DNA from 4 places in the Pseudomonas sp. LBUM1662 genome. Region 4 is predicted to be linked to each of the others. Evidence: predicted binding sites of a transcription regulator. Region 4 holds the regulator's gene; each other region holds the start of a gene.

Region 1 (7,344 bases), 1.4 Mb from region 4:
CGCCGTACAACGTCGTGGCCGTGAACAAGGTCGGCGCCGGCAAGCTGGTGTTCCTCGACAAGCCGTTCACCTATGAGCCGCTGGCCTTCGGCCTGAAGAAGGGTGATTACGACAGCATCAACTTCATCAACAACTTCCTGCACCAGATCCACGAAGACGGCACCTACGATCGCATCCATGACAAGTGGTTCAAGGACACCGCCTGGCAGAAGGACATGGAATAACACTCGGTCAGATAGACCGAGTCGCCCCATTCGCGAGCAAGCCCGCTCCCACAGTTGACCGAGTTGCTGGATAAGTACGCGGTTAAATGTGGGAGCGGGCTTGCTCGCGAAGGCGGCCTCCCTGGCGACACAGAATTCGGAATTTTCAGAGCAAATGAAACAGAAAAAAGCCCAATGGCCCTGGCACGTCTTGACCGTGCTCGTGCTGATCGGCCTGGCCGGCGCGTTGTATTACGCCACCTCGCTGATGTCCTACGAATGGCGCTGGAACCGCGTGCCGCAATACTTCGCCTACCACGCCGAAGAGTCCCAGCGCGCCGCCGACATCTCCACCGTCAGCGAACTGGTGCGCAAGGGTGATAAAGCCGAAGTCACCCTGCGCAACGACGCGGGCGACGAGCAGCGTGTGACCGTCGACGACAACAGCCTGCAAGTCGCCCAAGGCGATGACGTGGCGGAAGGCGATGTGATCGGCGTCACCCGCCATTGGGCTGCCGGACCGTTGATGTGGGGCTTGTGGACCACCTTGTGGTTGTCCGTGGTGTCCGGCGTGCTTGGGCTGCTGATCGGCCTCGCCACGGGCTTGTGTCGTCTATCGAACAACCCTACGCTGCGCGATCTCTCGACGATTTACGTCGAACTGGTACGCGGCACGCCGCTGCTGGTGCAGATCTTCATTTTCTACTTCTTCATCGGCACTGTGATGAACCTGTCCCGGGAGTTCGCCGGGATCGCCGCGCTGTCGCTGTTCACCGGCGCCTACGTGGCCGAGATTATTCGCTCCGGTGTGCAGTCGATCGCCCGTGGCCAGAACGAAGCCGCGCGCTCCCTTGGCTTGAGCGCTGGCCAGTCGATGCGCCACGTCGTGCTGCCGCAAGCCCTGAAACGCGTACTGCCGCCGCTGGCCGGGCAGTTCATCAGCCTGGTCAAGGATACGTCGCTGGTGTCGGTGATCGCGATTACCGAACTGCTGAAAAGCGGCCGCGAAGTCATCACTACCTCGTTCTCGCCGTTCGAAATCCTGTTCTGCGTGGCCGGGTTGTACCTGTTGATCAACCTGCCGCTGTCGAAAATCGCCAGTCGGCTTGAGCGGAGGCTCGCGCAAAGTGATTGAAGTCCGCGATCTGGTTAAAGTCTTCGACACCCGTGGCCATGTCGTGCGCGCGGTGGATAACGTCACCACGCAAGTGGCGAAAGGCGAAGTGCTGGTGGTGATCGGCCCGTCCGGCTCCGGCAAGTCGACCTTCCTGCGCTGCCTCAACGGCCTGGAAGAATTTGACTCGGGCTCAGTGAGCATCGACGGCTTGCAACTGGCCGACCCGAAAACCGACGTGAACGCCTACCGCCGCGAAGTCGGCATGGTGTTCCAGCATTTCAACCTGTTCCCGCACATGACCGTGCTGGAAAACCTCTGCCTGGCCCAGAAAGTCGTGCGCAAGCGCGGCAAGAAAGAGCGCGAGGCCAAGGCGTTGGCGTTGCTGGAGAAAGTCGGCATTGCGCAGAAGGCCAATGAGTTTCCATCGCGCCTGTCCGGCGGTCAGCAACAGCGCGTCGCCATCGCCCGGGCATTGGCGATGGAGCCCAAGGTCATGCTGTTCGATGAGCCGACTTCGGCACTTGACCCGGAAATGGTCGGTGAAGTGCTGGACGTGATGAAAACCCTGGCCGTGGAAGGCATGACCATGGTTTGCGTCACTCACGAAATGGGCTTTGCGCGGGAAGTGGCGGATCGGGTGCTGTTCTTCGATCACGGCAAATTGCTGGAAGATGCCTCGCCGGCGGAATTCTTTGATGCGCCGAAGGATCCGCGGGCGCAGGCCTTCCTTCGTCAGGTTCTCTAGCTTCAGCGACTGTCAGACCGCTTTCGCGAGCAAGCCCGCTCCCACAGGGTAAGGTGTCAGACACAAATTTTGTGTACGACGCCGATCAATGTGGGAGCGGGCTTGCTCGCGAATGCATTACCTCGGTCCTTGGTGAACCGAGGCGTTTGCATCGCCTTATACCTTGAACCGCCCAACCAGCATCTGCAGATGCGTCCCCAACCGCGCCAGCTCAATGCTGGAGGCCGCGGTCTCTTCACTGGCTGCCGAGGTCTGCTCGGACACGTCGCGCACGTTCAGCACGCTACGGTTGATCTCCTCGGCCACGGCGGTTTGCTGCTCGGCTGCGGCGGCGATCTGCTGGTTCATCGACTGAATCGCCGACACGGTGCGGGTGATGCTTTCCAGCGAGCTGCCGGCGCGGCGAGTCAATTCGACGCTGCTGTCGGTCAGGCTGCGGCTGTTGTCCATGATGGTTGCCACTTGCTGGGTGCCGGTTTGCAGGCCGACGATCAGCTCTTCGATTTCCTCGGTGGACTTCTGGGTGCGCTGGGCCAGGCTGCGGACTTCATCGGCGACCACCGCAAAACCGCGTCCGGCTTCACCGGCGCGGGCGGCTTCGATCGCGGCGTTGAGCGCCAGCAAGTTGGTTTGCTGGGCGACGGATTTGATCACGTCGAGCACGCTGCCGATCTTGTCGCTCTCGCGTTTGAGATCACCCATGGCCGCAGTGGAATTGCCCACTTCGAGGGCCAGACGCTCGATCTGGGCGATGGCTTCACCGACCACTTTGTCGCCTTCGCGGGCCTGTTGATCGGCGGCGACGGCGGCTTCGGAGGCTTCTTCGGCGTTACGCGCGACTTCCTGCACAGTGGCGGTCATCTCGTTCATCGCGGTGGCCACCTGGTCGGTCTCGACCTTCTGGCTGTTGACCCCGGCGCTGGTCTGCTCGGTGACGGCGGACAGTTCTTCGGCGGCGCTGGCGATTTGCGTAACACCATCGCTGATACCGCCGATCAGTTCGCGCAGGCCCAGGGTCATGCTCTGCATGGCGCGCTGGAGCTGGCCCAATTCGTCGCGACGCTCGGAAACAAGGTTCTGGGTCAGGTCGCCGGCCGCTACGCGCTCGGCCACTTTGAGGGTCTGGTTCAGCGGAATCACGATCTGGCGAGTGATCGCCCATGCCGCCAGCAAGCCGAACGCCAGAGCCAGGACGGTGGCCATCAGCAGCAGGTTCTTGGCGTGCGCGGCGTCGGTGTCGCGGACGATGGTTTGTGACACGGTGAGTTTTTTGCTGGCATTGAGCAGGATCTCGCCTTGCTCGGTCATGCGCTTGAGGGCTGCGGCGCTGGCAACCTGCGAGTCGCGGAACTGGCTGACGGCGGCACGGTAGGCTTTAAGCGAATCGGTGGCTTGTTGCAGGTTGGCGATGTGCTGTTCCGGCAGTTTCGATGGCAAGCTTTCGAGGTTCTTCAGGGCGTTGTCGATGGCGTCAAGCGCAGGCTGTTCGGCCTCGGTCTTGCCGCTGTAGGTGTAGCCGCGAACCTGGAAGCGGGCTTGCTGAATCAGCTTGCTCAGGTCGATCACGCTGTTGAAGTCGGCGACGCTGTCGCCTTGCAGCATGGATTTTTCGACCTCGGCGACGCGTGCCACCGCGTTGTCGGCGGTCGCGCCCAGTTTGCTACGGGCGTCTTCGCGGGTGGCGCCGGCCTGGGTCAACGCGATGAAGGCTTGCTTGTACTGGCTGACGGCGGCCAGTTGTTGGTCGATCATCGCCACGTCGGCAGGCTGTTCGATCAATTTTCGAGCGGTTTGCAAACCGGCGTCGAGTTGGCTCAGCAGTTCGTTGACGGCGGCCGGGCCTTGTTCGCCGCGGCGCATGTCGTAGTCCATGCGGGCCAGACGCAGGTCTTTGGTCAGGTCACTGAGGCTGGCAATGAAACCGAGCTTGTCGCCACGGCTCATCACGCCCGTCAGGCCGGTCCAGCCTGTGAAAGTGATCAGCAGCGTGAGCAGCAGCACCAGACCGAAGCCGATCCCCAGTTTGCGATTGACGCTTACATTTCCCAGATTCTCGGCTAGCCAACGGTACATGCTGCTACTCCCTCGGACCACACATTGGTTTTATGGGGGCTATATCGGCAGGCGGCGGGGAATCTGTAGGCGTACACATTGGTTGGAACGACAAATTCCCCTGTGGGAGCGGCGGTGCGACGATTCGACTTGCTCGCGAATGCGGTGGCTCAGTAACGTTAATGTCATCTGACACACCGCATTCGCGAGCAAGCCCGCTCCCACAGGTTCTGTATCTTGAGTGGAATCTGGGGTTAGAACAGGCGTGCGAGCAGCGCAGTGACGGCGGTTTCGACGCGCAGGATGCGCTCCCCGAGTTGCACCGGTTGCAGGCCGGACTTGGCCAGCAGGTCGATTTCGTAAGGGATCCAGCCGCCTTCGGGGCCGATGGCCAGGGTCACCGGCTCGTCCAGGCCACGGGGGCAGGGCGGGTAGTTGCCGGGATGGCCAACCAGGCCGAGGGTGCCTTCGGTAATGGCTGGCAAACGATCTTCGACAAAGGGCTTGAAGCGTTTCTCGATGACGATTTCCGGCAGCACGCTGTCCCGGGCCTGTTCCAGGCCGAGAATCAACTGCTCACGAATCGCCTCTGGCTCCAGAAACGGCGTTTGCCAGAAGCTCTTCTCGACGCGATAGCTGTTCACCAGGATGATTCGTGGCACACCCATGGCCGCCACGGTCTGAAACACCCTGCGCAGCATTTTCGGCCGTGGCAGGGCCAATACCAGCGTCAGTGGCAGCTTGGTCGGTGGTGGCTGGTCGAGGGTGACGCGCAGTTCGGCTTCATCGGCGTCCAGGCGCAGCACTTCGGCCGAGCCCATCAGGCCGCCAATGCGCCCGACGCGCATGCTGTCACCCACTTCGCAGCGATGAACTTCCTGCATGTGCGTCAACCGGCGATCACGCAGGATCACCCGGTCGGCCGCAATGAAATCGGCATCGATGAGGAGCAGCAGATTCATGGTTGAGTCGCTGGCGGCTGGTCGTTGTGATCGTCCACCGGCTGGTCGTCCGGATGCTCGCCACGCTTGCTGATCAGGCCGCCGAACAGGATGCCGATCTCGAACAGCAGCCACATCGGTACGGCCAACAGCGTCTGCGAAAAGATGTCCGGCGGCGTCAGGATCATGCCGACCACGAAGCAGCCGATGATCACGTACGGGCGGATTTTCTTCAGGTATTTGACGTCGACCACGCCGATCCACACCAGCAGCACCACGGCCACCGGGATCTCGAACGCCACGCCGAAGGCGAAGAACAGTGTCATGACGAAGTCGAGGTAGCTGCTGATGTCGGTCATCATTTCCACGCCGGCCGGGGTGGCGGCGGCGAAGAATTTGAAGATCAGCGGGAACACCAGGTAATAGGCGAATGCCATGCCGGCGTAGAACAACATGATGCTGGAGACCAGCAACGGCACGGCGATGCGCTTCTCATGCTTGTACAGGCCCGGCGCGATGAAGCCCCAGATCTGATGCAGGATCACCGGGATCGCCAGGAACAGCGACACCATCATCGTCAGCTTCAGTGGCGTCAGGAACGGTGACGACACGTCGGTAGCGATCATCGTCGCGCCGACCGGCAGATACTGGCGCAGCGGCGTCGAGACGAAGGTGTAGATCTGCTGGGTGAACGCAAACAGCCCGGCGAAGATGATGAAGATCGCCGCTACGCAACGCAGCAGGCGGGTACGCAACTCGGTGAGGTGCGAAACCAGCGGCATGTGCTGGTCGTTTTCAGGAAGATCGCTCATGGGGCTCGCGGCGGCAGTGTTGGGTCATGAGGGGCCGGCGTTGTCGGCGCGGCGGCAGGCACAACAGGTTCAACCGCAGGTGCTGCAACGACGGGTGTTGGTTCTACCGTCGCCGCAACAGGCGCAGGCACGGCGGCTGGAGCATGAATCGTCTGCTCCGCCACAGGCTCAACCGGCTGGACCGGTGTGGCCTCCTGCTGGGTTGGCGTGAAGATCTTCCGCGCCTCTTGCTCCAGCGACAGAATGTGCTCGTTGTGCAGTTGCCGACGAATCTCGTCGGCACCGATTTCACGTTCAACTTCCTGTTTGATCGCGTTGAAGCTGCGCTTCAGACGACCGACCCACAGGCCGGCGGTGCGCGCAGCACCCGGCAGACGCTCGGGACCCAGCACCAGCAGGGCGACGAGGCCGACGAGCAGCAGTTCAGAGAAGCTGATACCAAACATTAGTCAGTGCTCACACGTCTTTGCGGATCGTCTCTTCGACTTTTTGCGCCTGCACGTCGATGGTGTGCGGCTGGTTCACGGACTGCGTGGTCTGTGGCTGAACCGGTGGCACCGGTTGTGCCGGAGTTACGGTCGGATCGGCCGGTTTTTCGTCATCGTTCATGGCTTTCTTGAAACCCTTGATCGACTCGCCCACGTCAGTGCCGAGGTTTTTCAGTTTCTTGGTGCCGAACACCAGCACGACAACAACCAGGATGACGATCCAGTGTTTCCAGTCAAAAATACCCATGTTGCTGCTCCTCTCTAATAGTTGTTCAGGCGGACGGGCGCGAGGCTTTCTCGGCGTGTCCGGACAGACCGAAACGACGGTCCAGTTCATCGAGCACAGCCTGTGGATGCTGCCCCAGTTGGGCGAGCATGACCATGCTGTGGAACCACAAATCGGCGGTCTCGTAGATCACATCGCTGCAGTCACCGCTGATGGCGGCGTCCTTGGCGGCAATGATGGTTTCGACCGACTCTTCGCCGACTTTTTCCAGAATCTTGTTCAAGCCCTTGTGGTACAGGCTGGCGACATACGAGCTGTCGGCGGCGGCGCCTTTGCGCTCTTCCAGCACCTCGGCCAGACGGGTCAGGGTGTCACTCATGGGTGTGTCCTGCGCAATAGATGGCGTGCGGGTCTTTGAGTACCGGGTCGACGGTTTTCCAGTCGCCGTTCTCGAAGACTCGGTAGAAACAGCTCTGGCGGCCGGTATGGCAGGCGATGTCGCCGATCTGCTCGACCATCAGGATGATCACGTCGGCGTCACAGTCCAGGCGCATCTCATGCAGCGTTTGCACGTGGCCGGACTCTTCGCCCTTGCGCCACAGCTTGCCACGGGAACGTGACCAGTAAATGGCACGGTTTTCAGCCGCGCTCAGTTCCAGTGCTTCGCGGTTCATCCAGGCCATCATCAGGACGCGCCCGGTCTTGTGATCCTGGGCAATCGCCGGCACCAGGCCGTCTGCGTCCCACTTGATCTCGTCCA
Region 2 (7,344 bases), 1.3 Mb from region 4:
ATGGATGAAACCGCATTCTCTGCGCCCTGCTTGAGGCTGCCGATCATCTGCTGGATCTCGTCGGTCGACGATTGCGTGCGCCGCGCCAAGGTCCGCACTTCATCCGCCACCACCGCGAACCCGCGCCCCATGTCCCCGGCCCGCGCGGCTTCGATGGCCGCGTTCAGTGCCAGCAAGTTGGTTTGCTCGGAAATTCCGCGAATCACTGCCAGCACCTGATCGATGGACGCGACCTGATTAGCCAATTCGCCCACCGCATTGGCGGCGAGGCCGATTTCATCGGACATGCTTTCTATATGGCGGATCGATCCACCGACGACTTCCCGAGCCTGCATCGCTTCATCGCGAGCGTTCTGCGAAGCAACGGCGGCGTTACCCGCGTTCTGGGCAATTTCCTGCACGGTCAAGCCCATCTCATGAACAGCCGTGGCGACCATGTCGGTCATTTCCTGCTGACGACCCGAACGTTCGGCGGTGTTGTCCACCACCCGCGCCACCTGCCCAACGGCCGTGCGCAAACGATCGCTGGTGGTCAGTACTTCGCCGATCATTTCGCGCTGACTGTCGAGGAATCGATTGAAGCCGCGAGCCAGGTCACCCAGCTCATCGGCACGGCTGGAATCTAACCGGTGGGTCAAATCTCCCCCACCGCTACCGATGGCAACCAGCGCGGCTGTTACCTGACGGATCGGCCGCACCAACCCGCGAGCCAGCAACACCACCAGCAACAGACACACCAGCGCCACCGCCAGACCAATGCCGCTGCTCATCCACATGGCCCGACGGGCTTCCGCGTAGATCTGCGACTGCGGCACTTCGGCCACCAGAGTCCAGCCCAGGTCCCGTAACGGCAGGCTCAACGCCAGATAATCTTCGCCGTCGCGAACGAAGCTGCTGTTAGTGGCAACTTTTTGACCCATGACCGCTTGTGCGGCGGGGGCGCCGATTTGCTCGGCCAGGGTGCGCTTACCGCTGAATTGCGCCTCGGGGTGAACCTGGATCAAACCGTCGGAACGCACGAGATAGACCTTGCCGCGCTCACCGAAGTTGAAGTTGTGGATCAGCTCCGACAGCTCTTTCATGCTCAACCCGAGCCCGGCAACTCCCACGACTTTACCGGCCTGCTCGACCTTGAGGTCGATGAACAGCGCCAATTCTCCGGTCGCGGTGTCATTGTCGATATTGAGGGTGCGCGGCTGGTTGCTGTCGAGGAAAGCGTAGAACCAGGCGTCTTTGGGGTTGGAACGGCTGAGGGTCCGGTCCAGGCCTTTTTCCGTGAAATAGTGGTTTGAAGCGGTGCCGACAATCAGCGCGGTAAAGGCTTTGTGTTCGGCGCGGATGCCTTCCAGGTACTGGACGAATGCATCGGTTTGGGCACTGTTTTCACCTCCGGCCAGCCAGTCGCGCACCATGCTGTTGCTGGCGATGTCCTTGGCGGCGGTGAGGGGTTGGACGAGGATTCGTTCGATGTCGTTGCGCATCGCCTCGATGCTCGACGGCAGTGCCTGCTCGACCAGATAGCTCTGGGCGAGACGGTTGACCACGAGGGTATAAATGCCAACCACGATCAGGATGCTGACCAGCAGGGCGGTGCCCATGCTGAGGATCAACTGCCATTGAATACTGCGTCGCCAGAACTGCATGGAGCACCCCCAAAGAATAAGAGGCTGAAACACTGCAACAGCCGTGCCGATTGTATACAACTCAAACGACAATCTATTCTTTGGTTGTGCGCAAAGCCGATCAGGCCTGATTGATCGTCTTGGAGATCACTTCAACCGTGGCGCTGACTTGCTCTTGGTAACGGTCGAGTTCCTGCTTGTGCTGCTTCTGCATTTCAATCTGCTGGGAACACAGATTCATCGCGGCCAGCACCAGCAGGCGGTCACCGATCAGCGTCGGGTACTTTCTTTTGGTGTCGGCCAGGGCAGCTTTCAACATCATTGCGGCGTCCAGCAGGGTTTGCTCTTCCCCGGCCGGCGCCTTGATCGAATAGTCCTCCCCCAGGATCGAGACGACTTTTACCCCTGCGGCGCCGTGATTCATGCGCTGACCGGGCCGGCGCTGACGCGCTCAACCAGGGCCTGGATGCGGGCCGCGGTGGCGCCTTGTTTCTCTTCCTGTTCCATCAGGTTCAGTTGCAGGCTTTCGTTTTCATCCTTGGCCTGGGCCAGTTCTGCACTCAAGGTCTGGTTGGTGGCGAGCAGGCTCTGGTTCTGTTGCACCAGGTCGCTGACCAGCTGTTCCAATTGGCTTAGGGATGCTTCCAACATTTTGATTTTCCAAGCATTTTCAAGGGGCGCGTACGATAAAGAAAAGTCACCACGGATGCCAGGGTTATTCGGGCGCAAGGCCTTGATTTTCCTGGCGGGCGACCTTCCTCGCGAGTTTTAAAGACTGTGATTGGCGGATCTGGTTCCTGCACTTCGTCGCCCGATCAAAAGCAGCGTACGAACACCTGTAGGTGCGAAGCTTGCTCGCGAAGGTGGTTAACGCGTGCTGTCTGGGTAAACCCGTCGCCTGGGTATTTTTGCGAGCAAGCTTCGCTCCTACAGGTAACGGCTGTCTGCGACAAAACCGCGCAGGCCCTCAAGACTTTAGTCGTATGACCGATAAGTCACTCATACGTCAGCTTCAGCGCCGCACGGGTGCGCTCACTTTGGTAAACAGCATGTCCCTTCGTAATATGAATATCGCACCGCGGGCGTTCCTCGGTTTCACCCTGATTGGCGGTTTGATGCTGGTTCTGGGGGTGTTTGCCTTGAACCAGATGAGCAAGATTCGCGGCGCCGGTGAGAACATCGTCGAGAGCAGCGTGCCGAGCATCAAGGCGCTGGATGAGTTCACCCAGCTGACGCTGCGCCTTCGGGTCCTGTCCTATCGCTTGTTGACCAACCGCGAACCCGACATACAGCAAAAGACCATCGAGCTGTTCGACCAGCGCAATCAACAGATCCGTGCCGCTCAGTCCGAGTATGAAAAATTCATCAGCAACCCTGAAGAGCGTGCAGCCTACGACCAGTACGTGCAGTTGCTTGGCCAGTATCGCCAGCTTGAAGACCGGATGAAGAGCCTGTCGCGCAACAACCAGGTGGAAGAACTGCGCACCTTGCTCAACACCGATCTGTTGAACAACTCTGAAGCCGTCAACGCGGTGCTCAACCGCCTGATGCTGATCAACAACCAACAGGCGGTCGATCTTAATCAGCAAGCATCCGATCAGTATTCCTCGGCATTCAACCTGGTCGTCACCCTGCTGGTGATCGCCACCGGCCTGACCCTGCTGTTCGCCTGGCTGCTGACCAACAGCATCACCAAACCCATCGCCAACGCCCTGAGCGCCGCTGAAGAAATTGCCGAAGGCAACCTGACTCGCCCGATCCATGTCGATGGCGACGACGAAGCCGGCCGCCTGTTGCTGGCCATGTCGAAGATGCAGGACAAGCTGCGCGACACCCTGCAGCGGATTTCCGGCTCGGCTACGCAACTGGCGTCCGCCGCTGAAGAACTCAACAGCGTCACCGACGAAAGCGCCCGTGGCCTGACCCAGCAGAACAACGAAATCGAGCAAGCCGCCACTGCGGTCAATGAAATGACCAGCGCCGTGGAAGAAGTCGCGCGCAACGCGGTGAGTACTTCCGAAGCCTCGAAGAACGCCACCACCTCGGCCGGCGACGGTCGTGACCTGGTGCAGGAAACCGTCAGCGCCATCGAACGCATGAGCGCCGATGTGCAGAGCACCGCGACCCTGATTGGCGATCTGGCCAATGAGTCCCGAGACATCGGCAAGGTGCTGGACGTGATTCGCGGCCTGGCTGACCAGACCAACCTGCTGGCCTTGAACGCCGCGATCGAAGCCGCGCGTGCCGGTGAAGCCGGGCGTGGTTTCGCGGTGGTGGCGGATGAGGTTCGTGCCCTGGCGCATCGCACTCAGCAGTCGACCAGCGAAATTGAACGCATGATCGGCAGCATCCAGAGCGGTACCGAACACGCGGTGGATTCGATGCGTAACAGCACCGAACGTGCCGAATCGACCTTGAACATCGCGCGAGGCGCCGGTCTGTCGCTGGACACGATCAACAGCGCCATTGTCGAGATCAACGAGCGCAACCTGGTGATCGCCAGCGCGGCTGAAGAGCAGGCGCAGGTTGCCCGCGAAGTGGATCGCAACCTGGTGAACATCCGCGATTTGTCGGTGCAATCGGCGACCGGCGCGAACCAGACGAGCGCGGCGAGTAATGAATTGTCGCGATTGGCGCTGGACCTGAACAACATGGTTGGGCGATTCAGCCTTTAAACGCAGATCGCGTTACGGCCGAAAAGATCGCAGCCTCGTTTCACTCGACAGCTCCTGCAAAGGATTCGCGTGAGGCTGCGATTTTTTGATCTGCAAAACCTTTTTGACAGCATCACATTTCAACAGGTTAGAATCGCTGGCACGCAGACTGCATGGTCAGTTTGTGCCCGCCTTTCAGCTTTCTGGAGTACTGCCTTTGAATGCGACGACCATCAACAGCCTGTTCTTGATCGGCGCGTTGCTGGTAGGTGCGAGCATTCTGGTGAGCTCACTTTCCTCGCGCCTCGGCATCCCGATTCTGGTGATTATCCTGGCGGTGGGCATGGCCGCTGGCGTCGACGGCGGCGGCATTATCTTTGATAACTACCCCACGGCTTATCTGGTCGGCAACCTCGCGCTGGCGGTGATCCTGCTCGATGGCGGCTTGCGCACCCGGGTCTCGAGTTTCCGCGTGGCGCTTTGGCCCGCGCTGTCGCTGGCCACCGTCGGGGTGCTGATCACGACTGCACTGACCGGTCTGGTCGCCGCCTGGCTGTTCAACCTGAACCTCATCCAGGGTTTGCTGATCGGCGCCATCGTCGGCTCCACCGATGCCGCGGCAGTATTCTCGCTGCTGGGCGGCAAAGGCCTGAACGAACGGGTAACCGCCAGCCTCGAAATCGAATCCGGCAGCAACGATCCGATGGCGGTGTTTCTCACCGTGACCCTGATCGACATGCTCGCCAGCGGCCAGACCGGCCTGCATTGGAGCCTGCTCGCGCACTTCGTGCGTGAGTTCGGCATCGGTGCCGTCATCGGCCTCGGCGGTGGCTGGGTCATGCTGCAACTGGTCAACCGGATCAACCTGGCCAACGGCCTCTATCCGATTCTGGTGATTGCCGGCGGCCTGGTCGTGTTCGCCCTGACCAACGCCCTGCATGGCAGCGGCTTCCTGGCGGTTTATCTGTGTGGCCTGGTGATCGGCAACCGCCCGGTGCGCAGCCGTCACGGCATTCTGCACATGCTCGACGGCATGGCCTGGCTGGCACAGATCGGCATGTTCCTGGTGCTGGGGCTGCTGGTGACGCCGCACGACCTGTTGCCGATCGCCCTGCCCGCTCTGGGCCTGGCCTTGTGGATGATTCTATTTGCACGACCGCTGTCAGTGCTGGTCGGCCTGCTGCCGTTCAAGGCGTTCCATGGCCGCGAAAAGGCGTTTATCTCCTGGGTCGGATTACGCGGCGCGGTCCCGATCATTCTGGCGGTGTTCCCGCTGATGGCCGGCCTGCCAAATGCCCAGCTCTATTTCAACCTCGCCTTCTTTATTGTGCTGGTGTCGCTGCTGGTGCAGGGCACGAGCCTGCCGTGGGTGGCGAAGCTTTTGAAAGTGACCGTTCCGCCGGAGCCGGCGCCGATCTCGCGCGCAGCGCTGGAAGTGCATGTCACCAGCGAGTGGGAGCTGTTCGTTTATCGCCTCGGTGCCGAGAAGTGGTGCATCGGTTCGCCCCTACGCGAGCTGAAAATGCCCGAAGGCACGCGGATCGCCGCCCTGTTTCGTGGCCAGCAACTGCTCCATCCGTCGGGTAGTACAGTGCTCGAAGTCGATGATCTGCTGTGTGTTATCGGCCATGAACACAACCTTCCAGCCCTCGGAAAACTCTTCAGCCAGGCACCGCAACGCGGCCTCGATTTGCGCTTCTTCGGCGACTTCGTACTCGAAGGAGACGCCCAGCTGGCTGCGGTTGCGGCGCTGTACGGGTTGAAAGTCGAAGGCATCGATCCGGACATGTCCCTGGGCCGTTTCATTGCCCAGAAAGTCGGCGGCGCTCCCGTTGTCGGCGACCAGGTGGAGTGGAACAACACCATCTGGACCGTTGCGGTCATGGAGGGGAACAAGATCGGCAAAGTGGGCGTCAGATTCCCCGAAGGAAGTCGCCCGGGTCCGGGCTTGTTCCTCTAAACTCCACACTTCGTCTCGTTTTCGATCGGTCTCTATGTCAACCCTGCGCACTTTTTTCATCATGGCCCTGCTGGGCTTGAGTCTTTCTGTCGGTACGTTGCAAGCGGCCGAACCGCCAACTGCCGAAGCCGTGCAGGCGAATCTGGACAAGATCGCCGATCGCAAACTGCCGGAAGCAGATCAGAAAGCCTTGCAGGGCATCCTGCAAAGCACGCTGACCCAGCTGAATAACAAGCGCGATTACGATCAAAAACTGATCGATCTGAAGCAGCAGCTGGCCACCGCGCCCCGGCAGGTCATCGAGAACCAGCGGGAACTGGCTCGACTCAAGGCCAGCAAGGCGCAGCCGGTTGCGCAGCGCTACGCCAACCAGTCGGTCCAGCAGCTCGAGCAAGTGCTCACCGAGCGCTCGACCCAGCAAAGCGATCTGCAGAAAGCCCTGGCCGACGCCAACAGCCTGGTGATTACCGCCCAGACCCGTCCCGAGCGCGCCCAAGCCGAAATCTCGGCCAGCCAGACGCGCATCCAGCAGATCAACAACATCCTCAAAACCGGCAAGGATGCCGGCAAGACTTTAAGCGGCGAGCAGCGTGACCAGCTTAATGCCGAGCTCGTGGCCCTGAACGCGCTGATCCCGCTGCGTCGTCAGGAACTGGCCGGCAACAGCCAGTTGCAGGACCTGGGCAACAGCCAGCATGACTTGCTCGAGGAAAAAACCGATCGCCTGGATCAGGAGATCCAGGAGCTGCAAACCCTGATCAACGAGAAGCGCCTGGCCCACTCCCAAGAGGCGGTGACCCAGCAATCCATCGAAGCGCAAAAGTCTGGCAGCAGCAGCTTGCTGGCCACCGAAAGCTCGGCGAACCTGAAACTCTCTGACTACCTGCTGAAAAACACCGACCGCCTCAACGCCATCACCCAGCAGAACCTGCAAATCAAGCAGCAACTGGACAGCGTGACCCAAAGCGATTCGGCCCTCGACGAGCAGATCAACGTATTGAAGGGCAGCCTGCTGCTCTCCAAGATTCTCTACAAACAGAAGGCTGCCCTGCCGCGCCTCAAGCTCGACCGCGACCTGGCCGACCAGATCGCTGACATTCGCCTGTTT
Region 3 (7,344 bases), 2.8 Mb from region 4:
ATTGACCGTTCCTGAGTTGCAGCCACAGCACTTTATCCACGGCCCCTGGGTAACGCGGTACCACTCGACCATCACGGTCAAGCATCACTCGATAGGAATAATCGCGCATGGCCGGCACCGCGAACATTTTTGCGATCAATCGAGGCATGCGCTGGATGTCCGCGACGAATATGGCGTGCCGAGCCTCCAGGTAGCCCTTGGGCTGGCCCTGCAGAGCGGCGTCGACCAGTTTGGCGGCGTCCATGCTGCGCGCTACCAGCAGCGTCTGCGTCTGGTTATCGAGCGTATAAGCCTGATCGAACTGATCTAGCAGGGTCCACGGCGCCAGCCGCTCACCCACCTCCAGCGCTTGCGCCCAAAGAGGCAGGAAACTGAACAACAACACGGGCCAGTATTTCACGTTCCACTCCTCGTTCGAGCGCCTAGGCGCATTGGCCATCAGTCTACACCGCCCGTTCCAAGCCACCTGTTCTACTGTTTACCGTTTCACGCTTTCAGCTTGTCGCAAATGAACGCTAAGCTTGGGCCTATGGATGACTCAGATTATTTACGCCTGCTGACCATCGCGGCCGAGCAAGCCAACGCGTTCCTGTCCAATGCCCGCAAATGGGAGCGTGAGCGTTGGGTTTGCCAGCGCCTGCTGCAAGGCCTGAACATTCCCTATCGCGCCGACGAGTTCGCCCCTGCCGGCGAGCCGCCGGACGTGCTGTTTCGTGACGCCAGTTTCGAGGTGTTCTTCGTTCTCGACGAAGGCCGGCGCCTCAATGACGAATGGCGTGATGAGCTGCAACGTCGGCGCAGCGCGTTTTCCCTGAGCCAACTGGTGCGTCGCGAAGCCAAGCCCCGGCGCATCCCGGCCAATGAGTTTTTGCTGAGACTGGCGCCGACCTTGCGTAAAAAAGCACACAACTACAAAGAGCGCGGCATGGACCTGGGGGAACTGGACATCATCGCGTTCGCCAGCCTCAAGCGCGAAGTGCTGGACCTCAACAGCCATTTCCCGCCGCCGACCGAATACCTGCGTCAGGGCTGGCGTTCGCTGTCGCTGGTCGGCCCGACCTTCGCCCGTGTGCTGTTTGCCCACCCGGAAGCCCCGGACTTCCTGCGCAACAACCTGGGCCGCAGCATCGTCTTCGACGTCGGGATCAGCCTGTGAGCCCTTTGCAGGAATTAATCGCCGAAGTCCCGCAAACCGGCCGCGTGCGCTGGATCGGCGTGCGCCCCGAACCCCATGTGCCGATGATCGAACTAGACGCCGTGGAAGCACGACTTGAAGCCGGCCTGACCGGCGATCGAGCCCGTCCCGGCGTACGTAACGCGCGTCAGGTGACGTTAATTCAGTGGGAACACTTGGCCGTGATCAGTTCGCTGATGGGCCGCCCGGACGATAAACCGGTATTGCCTAATGATTTGCGGCGCAACCTCGTTATCAGCGGTATCAACCTGTTCAGCCTCAAGGGACGGCGCTTCCGCATCGGCCAGGCAATTTTCGAAACCACCGGTTGGTGCCAGCCGTGCGCGCGCCTGCAAAACAACCTCGGCCCCGGGACGTTTCAGGCGGTTCGCGGACATGGCGGAATCACCGCCCGGGTGTTACAAGGTGGAATCATTCGCCTGGACGATACGGTGAGCGTCGAGCCTGTTCCAGCCAGCGGCTATGCTCCGTTCAACGTTCGTTGAATCAGCCTGTAGCTTCTACACATTCAGCAACGTCTACCTGACGAGGCCCAATATGACCAGCCGCCTGAACCCCGACGACCAGAAGCATGTCGAAGAGTACCTGCACCTGTCCCAGCACCGAGTCGAGCGCCGGCCTTTCCGGCCGTGGATGCTCCTGGTGGTGGTGTTGGCAGTGACCATTGGTTTAGGCCTGTTGAGCCGATTTATCAGTTACCTGACGCTATGAGCTGCATCGCGCTCGCTCGGGTAATTGCACCGATTTCTTTTAGCCTTGCGAGATATCCCCATGACTCATCGTATTGTCATCGTTGGCGGCGGCGCCGGCGGCCTGGAGTTGGCTACCCGTCTGGGTAAGACTCTGGGCAAGCGTGGCACGGCCAGTGTGATGCTGGTCGACGCGAACCTGACCCACATCTGGAAGCCGTTGTTGCACGAAGTGGCGGCCGGGTCGCTGAACTCCTCCGAAGACGAACTCAACTATGTTGCCCAGGCGAAATGGAACCACTTCGAGTTCCAGCTGGGGCGCATGAGCGGGCTCGATCGCGCGCAGAAAAAAATCCAGCTGGCCGCCACTTACGACGAAGCCGGCCTGGAACTTGTGCCGGCGCGTGAAGTGGCTTACGACTCGCTGGTGATTGCCGTCGGCAGCACCACCAATGATTTCGGCACGCAGGGCGCGGCGCAGCATTGCCTGTTCCTCGACACCCGCAAGCAGGCCGAACGCTTCCATCAGCAACTGCTCAATCACTATCTGCGCGCCCATGCCGGGCAGACCGACAAGGTCGAGCAGATCAGCGTCGCCATCGTCGGCGCGGGTGCCACCGGGGTTGAACTGGCCGCCGAGCTGCACAACGCCGCGCATGAATTGGCGGCTTACGGCCTGGACCGGATCAAACCGGAAAACATGCACATCACCCTGATCGAAGCCGGCCCACGGGTGCTGCCAGCCCTGCCGGAACGCATCGGCGGGCCTGTGCATAAAACCCTGGAGAAACTCGGGGTCAATGTGATGACCAATGCGGCAGTCAGCGAAGTGACCGCCGACAGCTTGATCACCGCCGACGGCAAAGTGATCAACGCCAGCCTGAAAGTCTGGGCCGCCGGCATTCGTGCGCCGGGTTTTCTCAAGGACATCGATGGCCTGGAAACCAACCGCATCAATCAGCTGCAAGTGCTGCCGACCCTGCAAACCACCCGCGACGAGAACATCTTCGCCTTCGGTGACTGCGCGGCCTGCCCACAACCAGGCACCGACCGCAACGTACCGCCACGCGCCCAGGCCGCGCATCAGCAGGCTTCGTTGCTGGCCAAATCGCTGAAACTGCGGATCGAAGGCAAGGCGTTGCCGGAGTACAAATACACCGACTACGGCTCGCTGATCTCGCTGTCGCGTTTTTCGGCTGTGGGTAACTTGATGGGCAACCTGACCGGGAGCGTGATGCTCGAGGGCTGGCTGGCGCGGATGTTTTACGTGTCGCTGTATCGCATGCACCAGATGGCGCTGTATGGCGCGTTTCGTACGGCGATGTTGATGTTGGGCAGCAAGATCGGGCGCGGGACCGAGCCGCGACTCAAACTGCATTAAGTTCTTCAGCGTCCATTAGGGCCTCTTCGCGGGCGAGCCTCGCTCCTACAGTCACCAGCCATCTGTAGGAGCGAGGCTTGCCCGCGAATGAGGCACCTCGGTCCCACCATCTGACACTCGTGTGTCTCACTGTATCTCCCGCCACAATTTCACCCCTTCGCTTACAAACTCCCCCCTTGCGCGACACAGTAGCGATACACCCCGCCCTTTAAATGGCCACATCCGAGCAAGGCAACTCGCCCGCTCCGGTTATCGCCGCACTCACGTGGCGTCCTTTATCGAACGGTTGTGTCGTGCAACCCAGGAGTATTGAAATGTCCCGTACTACCAAAAACACTATTGGTCTGCTCGGCGCTGTTCTGGCCGGCGGCATGATGTTGTCCGGTTCCGTGTTCGCTGCGCAGCCGTTGACCCAGGGCTACCTGCTGGCCTCGGCTGAACAAGTGGTGAAAACCCCTGAAGGCAAGTGTGGCGAAGGCAAGTGTGGCGATGCGTCGATGGCGAAGACCGATACGGATGGCGACGGCAAAGTTTCCCGCGCCGAATTCCAGAAAGTCGCGCCGAAGTCCAACTTCGACAAGATCGACACCAACCATGACGGCTTCATCGACGAGCAAGAGGCTTACGACAACGTGAAAGCCAACTTCGAAGCCAACGGCAAGAAAATGCCAAAAGGTCTGTTCGAGCACCTGAAAGACCAAGACGGCGCCTAAGCCTTCAAGCACAAAACCGCGCTTTTCCTTCGGGAAGCGCGGTTTTTTTTCGCCTGGCGGATTTACACCTGGAAGCGCTGGACCATGGTGCGCAAGGAATTGGCCAGCTGTGAAAGCTCATGGCTGGACGCGCTGGTCTGATCCGCACCAGCAGCAGAGCGCACCGACAGGTCGCGGATGTTCACCAGGTTGCGATCGACTTCCCGCGCCACTTGCGCCTGTTCTTCAGCCGCGCTGGCGATCACCAGGTTTCGTTCGTGGATCTGATGAACCGACGCCGTGATGGTCTGCAACGCCTCGCCCGCACGCTCAGCCAAGGCCAAGGTGCTGGCTGCACGGGTCGAGCTCGCCTGCATGGACTCCAGCGCCTGGGTTGAGCCGCTACGCATGCCCTGGACCATTTGCTCGATTTCCTGAGTCGATTGCTGGGTGCGATAGGCCAGCGCACGCACTTCATCGGCCACCACCGCAAACCCTCGACCACTTTCCCCGGCCCGCGCTGCTTCAATGGCCGCGTTGAGCGCCAGCAGATTGGTTTGCTCGGCAATCGCCCGAATCACATCCAGCACCTTGCCGATGTCCTGCGACTGGTTGGCCAGGGATTGCACCAAACCGCCGGTGATCTGCACATCGCTGGCGAGTGCGCTGATGGCGGTGACGGTTTCGCTGACGCGCTCCTGGCCGACGTGTGCGGACTCGCTGGATTGGCGCGTGGCGTCGGAGGTCGACACGGCGTTGCGCGCAACCTCCTCCACGGCGGTGGTCATTTCAGTGACGGCAGTGGCGGCTTGTTCAATTTCGTTGTTCTGTTGTTGCAGGGTTTGCGTGCCGTCGAGGGTGACCGCGTTCAACTCATCAGCTGCCGTGGCCAGTTGCGCCGCCGAGCCGCTGATACCTTGCAGGGTTTCCCGCAGGTTCTGTTGCATGGTCGCGAGGGCCTTGAGCAAGCGGCTCACTTCGTCGTTGCCATGGGTTTCGATGGGGCGAGTCAGATCGCCTCGGGCTACGTTTTCTGCGGCGTGCAAGGCTTCGCCCAGCGGTTTGACGATGCTACGGGTCAGCAGCATGGCCAGGCCAACGGTGGCCAAGGCTGCGAGGGCGATGAACAGGCTGACGATCATTCGCGATGTTTCGTAATGCGCTTCTGATTTCTGGCTTTCGGCGGCGACTTGTCTGGCGAACAGATCGGCCAGGTCATTGAGCTGCTTACCGGAACCATCAACCACGGTTTTCATGTCGATCAGCAGCAGCTTGGTCAGTTCGTCGCGACGCCCCTGCTCCGCCAGTGAGAACGACTGGGCAATGCCGGCGCGATACGCCGCGAAGGTGGTTTTGAACTGGTCATACAACGCCTTGCCTTCGACGGTGTTGACCAACTGGTCGTAGGCGGCAATCTTTTCGCTCAGCTCCTTGTCGCGGGTGTCCATCTGGCCGCGATACACAGGAATGTTCTTCGGGTCCTGATCGAGGGCCATGCGCAGGGAAATGGTGCGGATGCGCAGCATGATCTCGCGGATCTCGTCGCCGCCACGGATACTCGGCAGCCATTGTTTTTCCACGGCCACTTCGCTGTCGCGAATGCTCGACATCTGCCCCAGTGCGAAAACCCCGAGCAAGGCAACCAATACGGCAATCAAGGCAAACCCCAAGGCGGCCCGAGGAGCAATATTCAACTGACGAAGCAACATAACGAACGCCCTATTCTTGTAGTGGCTTGGATAAGGGGCGTTGTTTCGGCAGTACCCCGTCGCCTCGTTATCGGCAGGTTGTACGATGACTGAAGTGTTGCTTCTCGAAAACAAAAAATCGAAGACAAAAAAAATCCCCGTATCTTTCGATACGAGGATTTTTAATATGGTCGGGGTAAGGGGATTCGAACTCCTGACATCCTGCTCCCAAAGCAGGCGCGCTACCGGACTGCGCTATACCCCGGTAAAAAAAAGGCACCTTTTAAAGGCGCCTTCTGCGAACAGAGCTTTTGGCGTCTGATCTTAAGATCTGATTCCAGCGTTAACTGGTTTCAAAAATGGTGGGTCGTGTGGGATTCGAACCTACGACCAATTGGTTAAAAGCCAACTGCTCTACCAACTGAGCTAACGACCCAAAAATGGTCGGGGTAAGGGGATTCGAACTCCTGACATCCTGCTCCCAAAGCAGGCGCGCTACCGGACTGCGCTATACCCCGGTTTGAAATTGGCTCCGTGACCAGGACTCGAACCTGGGACCCAATGATTAACAGTCATTTGCTCTACCGACTGAGCTATCACGGAACTATAAATTTCAATTACTACTGATATTTCAATTTACAACTGTGAAGCTTGCTTCACCTCTTCGACCCGTTCGCATCGCTGCGTTCGTGTGTCTGAGGCGCGCTATTCTACAATCTTAAGCACCTCTGTCAACCCCTTAAATTGCATTCAAGTTAATGATTTGCAACTTATTTCAGATTCCTGCTTGGGGAGCAGAAACCCTTACGGGTGACTTACTGCGGGGCGCACTTTACAAGCCTTTTCCTTTCAGTTCAACAACCTGACGAAAAAAAGGCCTCGCGATGCGAGGCCTTGTTTATTTCACTGCCGTAACGGGTCAGGCAAATACGATTTCGTCGTTTTCCACCGTGCCGACAGCGGTATCGCCAGCCATGAAACGCCCCGACAGAATCAACTGCGCCAGCGGGTTCTCGATCCAGCGCTGGATCGCCCGTTTGAGCGGCCGCGCGCCGTACACCGGGTCGTAACCCACCGCGATCAGCTTGTCCATGGCCTCTGGACTCAGCTCCAGTTTCAGCTCGCGCTCGGTCAAACGACTGCGCAGACGACCCAACTGGATCTCGGTAATGCCCGCGATCTGATCCCGCGCCAATGGCTCGAAGATCACCACTTCGTCGACCCGGTTGATGAACTCCGGCCGGAAGTGCGTGGAAATCGCATCCATCACCGCCGCACGTTGCGCCTCGCGATCACCGACCAGTTCCTGGATCTGTACCGAGCCCAGGTTGGAGGTCATGACGATCACGGTGTTCTTGAAATCCACCGTGCGGCCATGGCTGTCGGTCAGGCGCCCATCTTCCAGCACTTGGAGCAAGATGTTGAACACATCCGGGTGAGCCTTCTCGACCTCGTCCAGAAGGATCACCGAGTAAGGCTTGCGACGCACCGCCTCGGTCAGGTAACCGCCCTCTTCATAGCCCACATAGCCCGGTGGCGCCCCGATCAGTCGAGCCACGGAATGTTTCTCCATGAACTCGGACATGTCGATCCGCACCATCGCCTCTTCGGTATCAAAGAGGAACTCGGCCAGCGCCTTGCACAGCTCGGTTTTACCGACACCGGTCGGGCCGAGGAACATGAACGAACCACTCGGGCG
Region 4 (7,344 bases):
GGCCGGACGTGGCATCAAGTCAAAAAATTATCTGGTTTTGGCAACCACCAGCCAGAAACAGGTTCTAACTGCCGCTTATCACAGTTACAAGCGCTGCGGGCTCGCTGGCTGCATCCTGACTAAACTGGATGAAACGGCAAGTCTGGGCGAGGTGTTGAGCCTGGCGATCAGTCATGAATTGCCGGTGGCCTACCTGACCGATGGCCCGCGTATTCCGGATGATTTGCATCTTCCGCGTCGTCATCAGTTGGTCAGTCGCGCCGTAAGCGTGCAAATGCAAGAAGAACCCAGCGAAGAAGCCATGGCTGACATGTTCGCTGATATTTACCACAGCCCGACCAAGCAGGTTGGCTGAGGTACTAATGAACAGTTTTTGTACCTACATCGATGGTCTGCCATGCATTGTTCAGTTTATGAACGCGCAGCCAGTAATGTGGCCTCCGTCTATGCAAGACAAGGTAAAGAAATAACATGGGCAGCATGCATCCCGTACAGGTGATCGCGGTGACCGGCGGCAAAGGTGGCGTCGGGAAGACTAACGTGTCAGTGAACTTGTCCCTGGCTCTAGCTGAGCTCGGCCGGCGCGTCATGCTGCTGGACGCCGATCTGGGGCTGGCGAACGTCGACGTCCTGCTGGGGCTGACACCCAAACGTACCCTGGCCGACGTGATCGAAGGCCGCTGTGAGCTGCGCGACGTTCTGTTGCAAGGCCCCGGCGGTATTCGCATCGTTCCGGCCGCGTCCGGCACGCAGAGCATGGTTCATCTGAGCCCGGCCCAGCACGCCGGCCTGATCCAGGCTTTCAGCGATATCGGCGACAACCTCGACGTCCTGGTGATCGACACCGCTGCGGGTATTGGTGACTCGGTAGTCAGTTTTGTTCGCGCCGCGCAAGAAGTCTTGCTGGTGGTCTGCGACGAGCCGACCTCGATTACCGATGCCTACGCGCTGATCAAACTGCTGAACCGCGATTACGGCATGAACCGCTTCCGCGTCCTGGCCAACATGGCCCAGAGCCCGCAGGAAGGTCGCAACCTATTCGCCAAGTTGACCAAGGTCACGGATCGCTTCCTCGACGTCGCCCTGCAATACGTCGGCGCGGTGCCTTACGACGAAAGCGTGCGCAAGGCCGTGCAGAAGCAGCGTGCCGTCTACGAAGCCTTCCCGCGTTCCAAGTGTGCCCTGGCGTTCAAGGCGATCGCGCAGAAGGTCGACACCTGGCCGTTGCCTGCCAACCCGCGTGGGCACCTGGAGTTTTTCGTCGAGCGCCTCGTGCAACAGACTGCAGGACCCGTCCTATGACAGCCAGTGGCTACAACCTCTACAAGAAGTCGGCACGTGACGCGCAGTACGAGCTGATCGAGCGTTACGCGCCACTGGTCAAACGCATTGCTTACCACTTGCTGGCCCGTCTGCCGGCCAGTGTTCAGGTTGAAGACCTGATCCAGGCCGGGATGATCGGCCTGCTTGAAGTATCGACCAAATATGACGCCAGCAAAGGCGCGAGTTTCGAGACGTACGCGGGCATTCGAATCCGCGGCGCGATGCTCGATGAAGTGCGCAAGGGGGACTGGGCTCCACGTTCGGTCCACCGCAATACCCGCATGGTCAGCGACGCAATTCGCTCGATTGAAGCTAAAACCGGTCGTGACGCTAAAGATCATGAGGTTGCGGCCGAACTCCAATTGAGTCTCGACGATTATTACGGGATTTTGAACGACACCCTGGGCAGCCGGTTATTCAGTTTCGACGATCTGTTGCAGGACGGCGAACACGAAGGGCTGCATGAGGATGGCGCGAGTGCACATCTTGAGCCGTCACGCGATCTGGAAGATGAACGCTTCCAGGCTGCGCTGGCGGACGCGATTGCCAATTTGCCGGAGCGTGAGCGACTGGTGTTGGCGCTGTACTACGACGAAGAGCTGAACCTCAAGGAAATCGGTGAGGTCCTGGGGGTCAGCGAATCGCGGGTCAGCCAGTTACATAGCCAGTGCGCGGCCCGTTTGCGGGGGCGTTTGGGGGAGTGGCGAGCGCGCTGAAGGCAGTGTGGGGACACTGCGAACGAGACCGGTGGGGTGTTGAACTGCACCGGTCGCGATCTGTTGTGCTCCAGACAGTCATCGAATGCATTGCCGGATTGATTGAAATGGCGCGTCCAGGTGCTGGGCGCGTTTAAGACTGCTTGGAGGTCGAATTGGACAAGAACATGAAAATCCTCATCGTTGATGACTTCTCAACGATGCGGCGGATCATAAAAAACCTGTTGCGTGACCTTGGGTTCACCAACACGGTCGAGGCTGACGATGGCACTACCGCCATTCCGGTTCTCAACAGCGGGAGCATCGACTTTCTGGTAACGGACTGGAACATGCCTGGCATGACCGGTATCGATCTGCTGCGCCACGTACGCGCCGATGAAAAGCTCAAGCACCTGCCAGTGCTGATGGTGACTGCAGAAGCCAAGCGCGAGCAGATTATCGAAGCGGCCCAGGCCGGTGTTAACGGCTATGTGGTCAAACCCTTCACGGCCCAGGCGTTGAAAGAAAAAATCGAGAAGATTTTCGAACGCATCGGTTGATCCACTGCGCCACGGGGGAGCTATGGAGCATAAAGAATCTTCACTGGGCGATTTTGAATCGACCCTGAAAAAACACGCGGTCGAACTGGTCGAAAGCCTTGAAAAAGGCAGGTTCGGCGACGCGGTGCAACTGATCCATGAGCTCAATCAGACCCGTGACCGCGGCCTGTATCAGGAAGTGGGCAAGCTCACTCGCGAGCTGCATAGCGCGATCGTCAATTTCCAGATTGACCCGAACATGCCGCAAGCCGAGGAAGTGTCGCAGATCACGGACGCCACCGAGCGCCTGGGGTATGTGGTCAAGCTGACCGAAGCCGCCGCCAACCGCACCATGGACCTGGTGGAAAACGCCACGCCGCTGGTCAACAGCCTGAGCGAAGAAGCCCAGGCGTTGAGCACGGATTGGGGGCGGTTCATGCGTCGTGAAGTCGGGGCTGAAGAGTTCCGCGAACTGGCCCGGCGGGTCGACGGTTTCCTGACACGCAGCAGCGAAGACAATCGCACGGTGTCGAGCAACCTCAACGACATTCTGCTGGCCCAGGATTACCAGGACCTCACCGGTCAGGTGATCAAGCGCGTGACCCAATTGGTCACCGAAGTTGAAAGCAACCTGCTCAAGCTCGTGCTCATGGCCAGTCAGGTAGACCGCTTTGCGGGTATCGAACATGACCGTGATGCGATGCTTGCTGAAAAAGATCCGCAAAAACATCTCTCTCAGGGTGAAGGTCCGCAGATTCATGCCGATAAAAGAGAAGACGTTGTGTCCGGTCAGGACGATGTGGACGATTTGTTATCCAGCCTAGGATTTTAGAGTTTTAGCATTTTAGGTTTTTTAGGTTTTTAGACCTGTAGGAGCACCCCCTTAATGAGCTTCGGCGCCGATGAAGAGATCCTTCAGGATTTCCTGGTTGAGGCCGGCGAGATTCTAGAGCAACTGTCCGAACAGCTGGTCGAGCTGGAAAGCCGACCGGATGATGCGGATTTGCTCAATGCAATTTTTCGCGGTTTTCACACTGTAAAAGGGGGCGCCGGCTTCCTCCAGCTCAACGAGCTGGTGGAGTGCTGTCACATCGCCGAGAACGTGTTCGACATCCTGCGCAAGGGTGAACGTCGCGTCGACTCGGAACTGATGGACGTGGTTCTCGAAGCTTTGGACGCGGTGAACAGCATGTTCACCGAAGTGCGCGAACGCAGTCCGATTACGGCTGCCACGCCTGAATTGCTCGCGGCACTGGCCCGTCTGGCCGAGCCGCAAACGGCTGATGAAGCTGCACCGGTCGCTGAAGTGGTCGAAGCACCTGCCGCCGAAGAATCGGGCGACATCACCGATAACGAATTCGAACAATTGCTGGACTCGCTGAACGCCGTCAAGGCTCAAGCCGAAGCGCCAGCCGTTGCTCCAGTGGCTGCCGCCGATTCCGCGGCCAGCGACGAAATCACCGATGCCGAGTTCGAGTCGTTGCTCGATCAACTGCACGGCAAAGGCCAGTTCGCCGTCGACGCGGTGGCAGCGCCCGCTGCACCGGCTGCCCCGAAAGCAGCAGGCGACAGCTCCGACATCACCGACGACGAATTCGAAGCACTGCTCGACCAGTTGCACGGCAAAGGCAACTTTGCGGTGGATGCGCTGGAATCGGCCATTGCTGCCGTACCTGCTTCGGCTGCGCCCACCGCTAAAGCGGCCGGTGGCGATCTGATCTCCGATCACGAGTTCGAATCGCTGCTCGACGAATTGCACGGCAAAGGCAAGTTCACTGAAGTGGGCACAGGCGCTGTGGTGACTGCTCCAGCCGCCAAGGCAGCTGCGCCGAAACCGGTTGCCAAAGCGCCCGAGCCTAAGGCGGAAGCGCCGAAGCCAGCGGCGGCTGCTGCACCGGCTCCAGCTCGCGCTCCGTCTGCTCCACCACCGGAAAAACCGGCCAGTGAAGCCGAGACCACCGTGCGGGTTGATACCGCGCGTCTCGACGAAATCATGAACATGGTCGGCGAACTGGTTCTGGTGCGTAACCGCTTGGTCCGTCTGGGCCTCAACAGCGGCGACGAAGCCATGTCCAAGGCTGTGTCGAACCTCGACGTGGTCACGGCTGACTTGCAAACCGCGGTCATGAAGACCCGGATGCAACCGATCAAGAAAGTTTTCGGGCGCTTCCCGCGTCTGGTTCGCGACCTGGCTCGCCAGCTCAAGAAAGAGATCAACCTGGAGTTGGTCGGCGAAGAAACCGACCTCGACAAGAACCTCGTCGAGGCCCTGGCCGACCCGCTGGTCCACTTGGTGCGCAACTCGGTCGACCACGGTATTGAAGAACCGGCCGAACGCGAAGCGATGGGCAAGCCTCGCAGCGGCAAGGTGATCCTGTCCGCTGAACAGGAAGGCGACCACATCCTGCTGTCCATCTCCGATGACGGCAAAGGCATGGACGCTGATGTTCTGCGCGGCATCGCCGTGAAGAAAGGCTTGATGGACAAGGATGCAGCCGATCGCCTCAGCGAGTCCGATTGCTTCAACCTGATCTTCGCGCCGGGTTTCTCGACCAAGACCGAAATTTCCGATGTCTCCGGACGCGGCGTGGGCATGGACGTGGTGAAAACCAAAATCGCCCAGCTCAACGGCACCATCAATATCTATTCGACCAAGGGCAAGGGCTCGAAGATCGTCATCAAGGTCCCGTTGACCCTGGCGATCATGCCGACGCTGATGGTCATGCTCGGCAACCAGGCGTTCGCGTTCCCGCTGGTGAACGTCAACGAGATCTTCCACCTCGACCTGTCGCGCACCAACGTGGTGGACGGCCAGGAAGTGGTGATCGTGCGGGACAAGGCACTGCCATTGTTCTACCTCAAGCGCTGGCTGGTCAGCTCCGCCGCTCACGAAGAGCAGCGCGAGGGCCATGTGGTGATCCTTTCGGTGGGCACTCAGCGGATCGGCTTCGTCGTCGACCAGCTGGTGGGCCAGGAAGAAGTGGTCATCAAGCCATTGGGCAAAATGCTCCAGGGAACCCCGGGCATGTCGGGCGCCACCATCACCGGTGACGGTCGCATTGCGCTGATTCTCGATGTTCCGAGCATGCTCAAGCGTTACGCCGCACGGCGTATTTGATTCTGGTGGAGCGGGGCGACTGAGCCTCGCTCCGTCCTAACGGAGTGTTTATGGCAGTCAAAGTCCTGGTGGTGGACGATTCGGGGTTTTTCCGCCGCCGCGTCTCGGAAATTCTTTCAGCGGATCCGAATATCCAGGTCGTCGGTACGGCGACCAACGGAAAAGAGGCGATCGATCAGGCGCTGGCCCTCAAGCCAGACGTGATCACCATGGACTACGAGATGCCGATGATGGATGGCATCACGGCGGTGCGGCACATCATGCAGCGCTGCCCGACCCCGGTGTTGATGTTCTCCTCGCTGACCCATGAAGGCGCCCGGGTCACCCTCGATGCGCTGGATGCTGGCGCAGTGGATTTCCTGCCGAAGAATTTCGAAGACATCTCCCGTAACCCGGAGAAGGTCAAGCAACTGCTGTGCGAGAAGATTCTCAGCATCTCGCGCAGTAACCGTCGCGCCGCCACCTACAGCGCACCGGCACACGTTCCTGCACCCGCCCCGACGCCTGCGCCTTCGAGCGTCAGCAGTTACGGCAGCAGCACGCCTGCGCGTCCGGCAGCGGCACCGATTCCGGCGCGTAGCTACGCCCCGACATCGGCCCCGGCATCGTCCGGCCCGTCGTCGCCCGCGCCAAAACGCAAAGCCTACAAACTGGTGGCCATTGGTACGTCCACGGGCGGTCCGGTTGCCCTGCAGCGAGTCTTGACTCAGCTGCCGGCCAACTTCCCGGCGCCGATCGTGTTGATCCAGCACATGCCGGCCGCGTTCACCAAGGCTTTCGCAGAACGTCTCGACAAGCTCTGCCGCATCAGCGTCAAGGAAGCCGAGGATGGCGACATCCTGCGTCCAGGCCTGGCGCTGCTGGCACCGGGTGGCAAGCAAATGATGATCGATGGCCGTGGCGCGGTGAAAATCCTGCCGGGCGACGAGCGTCTGAATTACAAACCGTGCGTGGACATCACCTTCGGTTCCGCCGCCAAGTCATACGGCGACAAAGTTCTGGCGGTCGTACTGACCGGCATGGGCGCCGACGGTCGTGAAGGCGCGCGCCTGCTCAAACAGGGCGGCAGTGCGATCTGGGCTCAGGATGAAGCCAGCTGCGTGATCTACGGCATGCCGATGGCCATCGTCAAAGCCGACCTCGCCGACGCGATCTACGGTCTGGACGATATTGGCAAGCACTTGGTCGAGGCGTGTATCTGATGGATGTTTTAAGCCTAATCGGGATCATCATGGCGTTTGTCGCCATCATTGGCGGCAACTACCTTGAAGGCGGTCACCTCGGCGCATTGGCTAACGGCCCGGCGGCGCTGATCGTACTCGGTGGGACCATCGGCGCAGCGTTGCTGCAATCGCCGATGAGCGCTTTCAAGCGCGCCATGCAAATCATCGGCTGGATTCTGTTTCCGCCGCGCGTTGACCTGGCCGGCGGCATCGACCGCGTCGTCAACTGGAGCCTCACCGCGCGCAAGGAAGGTCTGCTCGGTCTGGAAGGGGTGGCCGATGCCGAACCTGACAGCTACTCGCGCAAAGGCCTGCAATTGTTGGTGGACGGCGCCGAGCCGGAAGCGATTCGCAGCATTCTGGAAGTGGATTTCTACACCCAGGAAGCCCGTGACATCGAAGCGGCCAAAGTCTTTGAAAGCATGGGCGGCTACGCGCCGACCATC

The links. The regulator FliA, encoded in region 4, starts transcription of late flagellar genes. The targets are predictions, from matches to a motif close to CTAAAGTTTNNNNNNNNNNNGCCGNTAA.
Region 1: a site for FliA is predicted at 4,180-4,207, ahead of ACA049_RS01990 (methyl-accepting chemotaxis protein). Genes of this name have one in related genera too.
Region 2: a site for FliA is predicted at 2,589-2,616, ahead of ACA049_RS02320 (methyl-accepting chemotaxis protein). Genes of this name have one in related genera too.
Region 3: a site for FliA is predicted at 5,734-5,761, ahead of ACA049_RS26230 (methyl-accepting chemotaxis protein). Genes of this name have one in related genera too.

Annotation. Positions count from the first base shown of each region.
Region 1 is NZ_CP166793.1:441,950-449,293, forward strand. It holds gene ACA049_RS01975 (transporter substrate-binding domain-containing protein) at 1-224, shown strand, start outside; gene ACA049_RS01980 (amino acid ABC transporter permease) at 379-1,338, shown strand; gene ACA049_RS01985 (amino acid ABC transporter ATP-binding protein) at 1,331-2,065, shown strand; gene ACA049_RS01990 (methyl-accepting chemotaxis protein) at 2,222-4,138, opposite strand; gene ACA049_RS01995 (16S rRNA (uracil(1498)-N(3))-methyltransferase) at 4,372-5,079, opposite strand; gene tatC (twin-arginine translocase subunit TatC) at 5,076-5,870, opposite strand; gene tatB (Sec-independent protein translocase protein TatB) at 5,867-6,316, opposite strand; gene ACA049_RS02010 (twin-arginine translocase TatA/TatE family subunit) at 6,327-6,605, opposite strand; gene ACA049_RS02015 (phosphoribosyl-ATP diphosphatase) at 6,631-6,963, opposite strand; gene hisI (phosphoribosyl-AMP cyclohydrolase) at 6,956-7,344, opposite strand, start outside.
Region 2 is NZ_CP166793.1:515,712-523,055, reverse strand. It holds gene ACA049_RS02340 (methyl-accepting chemotaxis protein) at 1-437, opposite strand, end outside; partial or broken gene ACA049_RS02335 (HAMP domain-containing protein) at 570-1,598, opposite strand; gene ACA049_RS02330 (cell division protein ZapA) at 1,744-2,046, opposite strand; gene ACA049_RS02325 (hypothetical protein) at 2,043-2,273, opposite strand; gene ACA049_RS02320 (methyl-accepting chemotaxis protein) at 2,672-4,297, shown strand; gene ACA049_RS02315 (potassium/proton antiporter) at 4,494-6,236, shown strand; gene mscK (mechanosensitive channel MscK) at 6,271-7,344, shown strand, end outside.
Region 3 is NZ_CP166793.1:5,764,946-5,772,289, forward strand. It holds gene ACA049_RS26200 (FAD/FMN-containing dehydrogenase) at 1-400, opposite strand, end outside; gene ACA049_RS26205 (DUF1780 domain-containing protein) at 530-1,156, shown strand; gene ACA049_RS26210 (MOSC domain-containing protein) at 1,153-1,680, shown strand; gene ACA049_RS26215 (DUF3094 domain-containing protein) at 1,733-1,906, shown strand; gene ACA049_RS26220 (NAD(P)/FAD-dependent oxidoreductase) at 1,967-3,265, shown strand; gene ACA049_RS26225 (HvfA family oxazolone/thioamide-modified RiPP metallophore) at 3,580-3,978, shown strand; gene ACA049_RS26230 (methyl-accepting chemotaxis protein) at 4,041-5,666, opposite strand; tRNA gene ACA049_RS26235 (tRNA-Pro) at 5,834-5,910, opposite strand; tRNA gene ACA049_RS26240 (tRNA-Lys) at 6,006-6,081, opposite strand; tRNA gene ACA049_RS26245 (tRNA-Pro) at 6,087-6,163, opposite strand; tRNA gene ACA049_RS26250 (tRNA-Asn) at 6,173-6,248, opposite strand; gene clpB (ATP-dependent chaperone ClpB) at 6,565-7,344, opposite strand, start outside.
Region 4 is NZ_CP166793.1:1,855,245-1,862,588, forward strand. It holds gene flhF (flagellar biosynthesis GTPase FlhF) at 1-355, shown strand, start outside; gene fleN (flagellar synthesis regulator FleN) at 472-1,302, shown strand; gene fliA (RNA polymerase sigma factor FliA) at 1,299-2,039, shown strand; gene ACA049_RS08280 (chemotaxis response regulator CheY) at 2,207-2,578, shown strand; gene ACA049_RS08285 (protein phosphatase CheZ) at 2,601-3,389, shown strand; gene ACA049_RS08290 (chemotaxis protein CheA) at 3,444-5,675, shown strand; gene ACA049_RS08295 (protein-glutamate methylesterase/protein-glutamine glutaminase) at 5,726-6,877, shown strand; gene ACA049_RS08300 (flagellar motor protein) at 6,877-7,344, shown strand, end outside.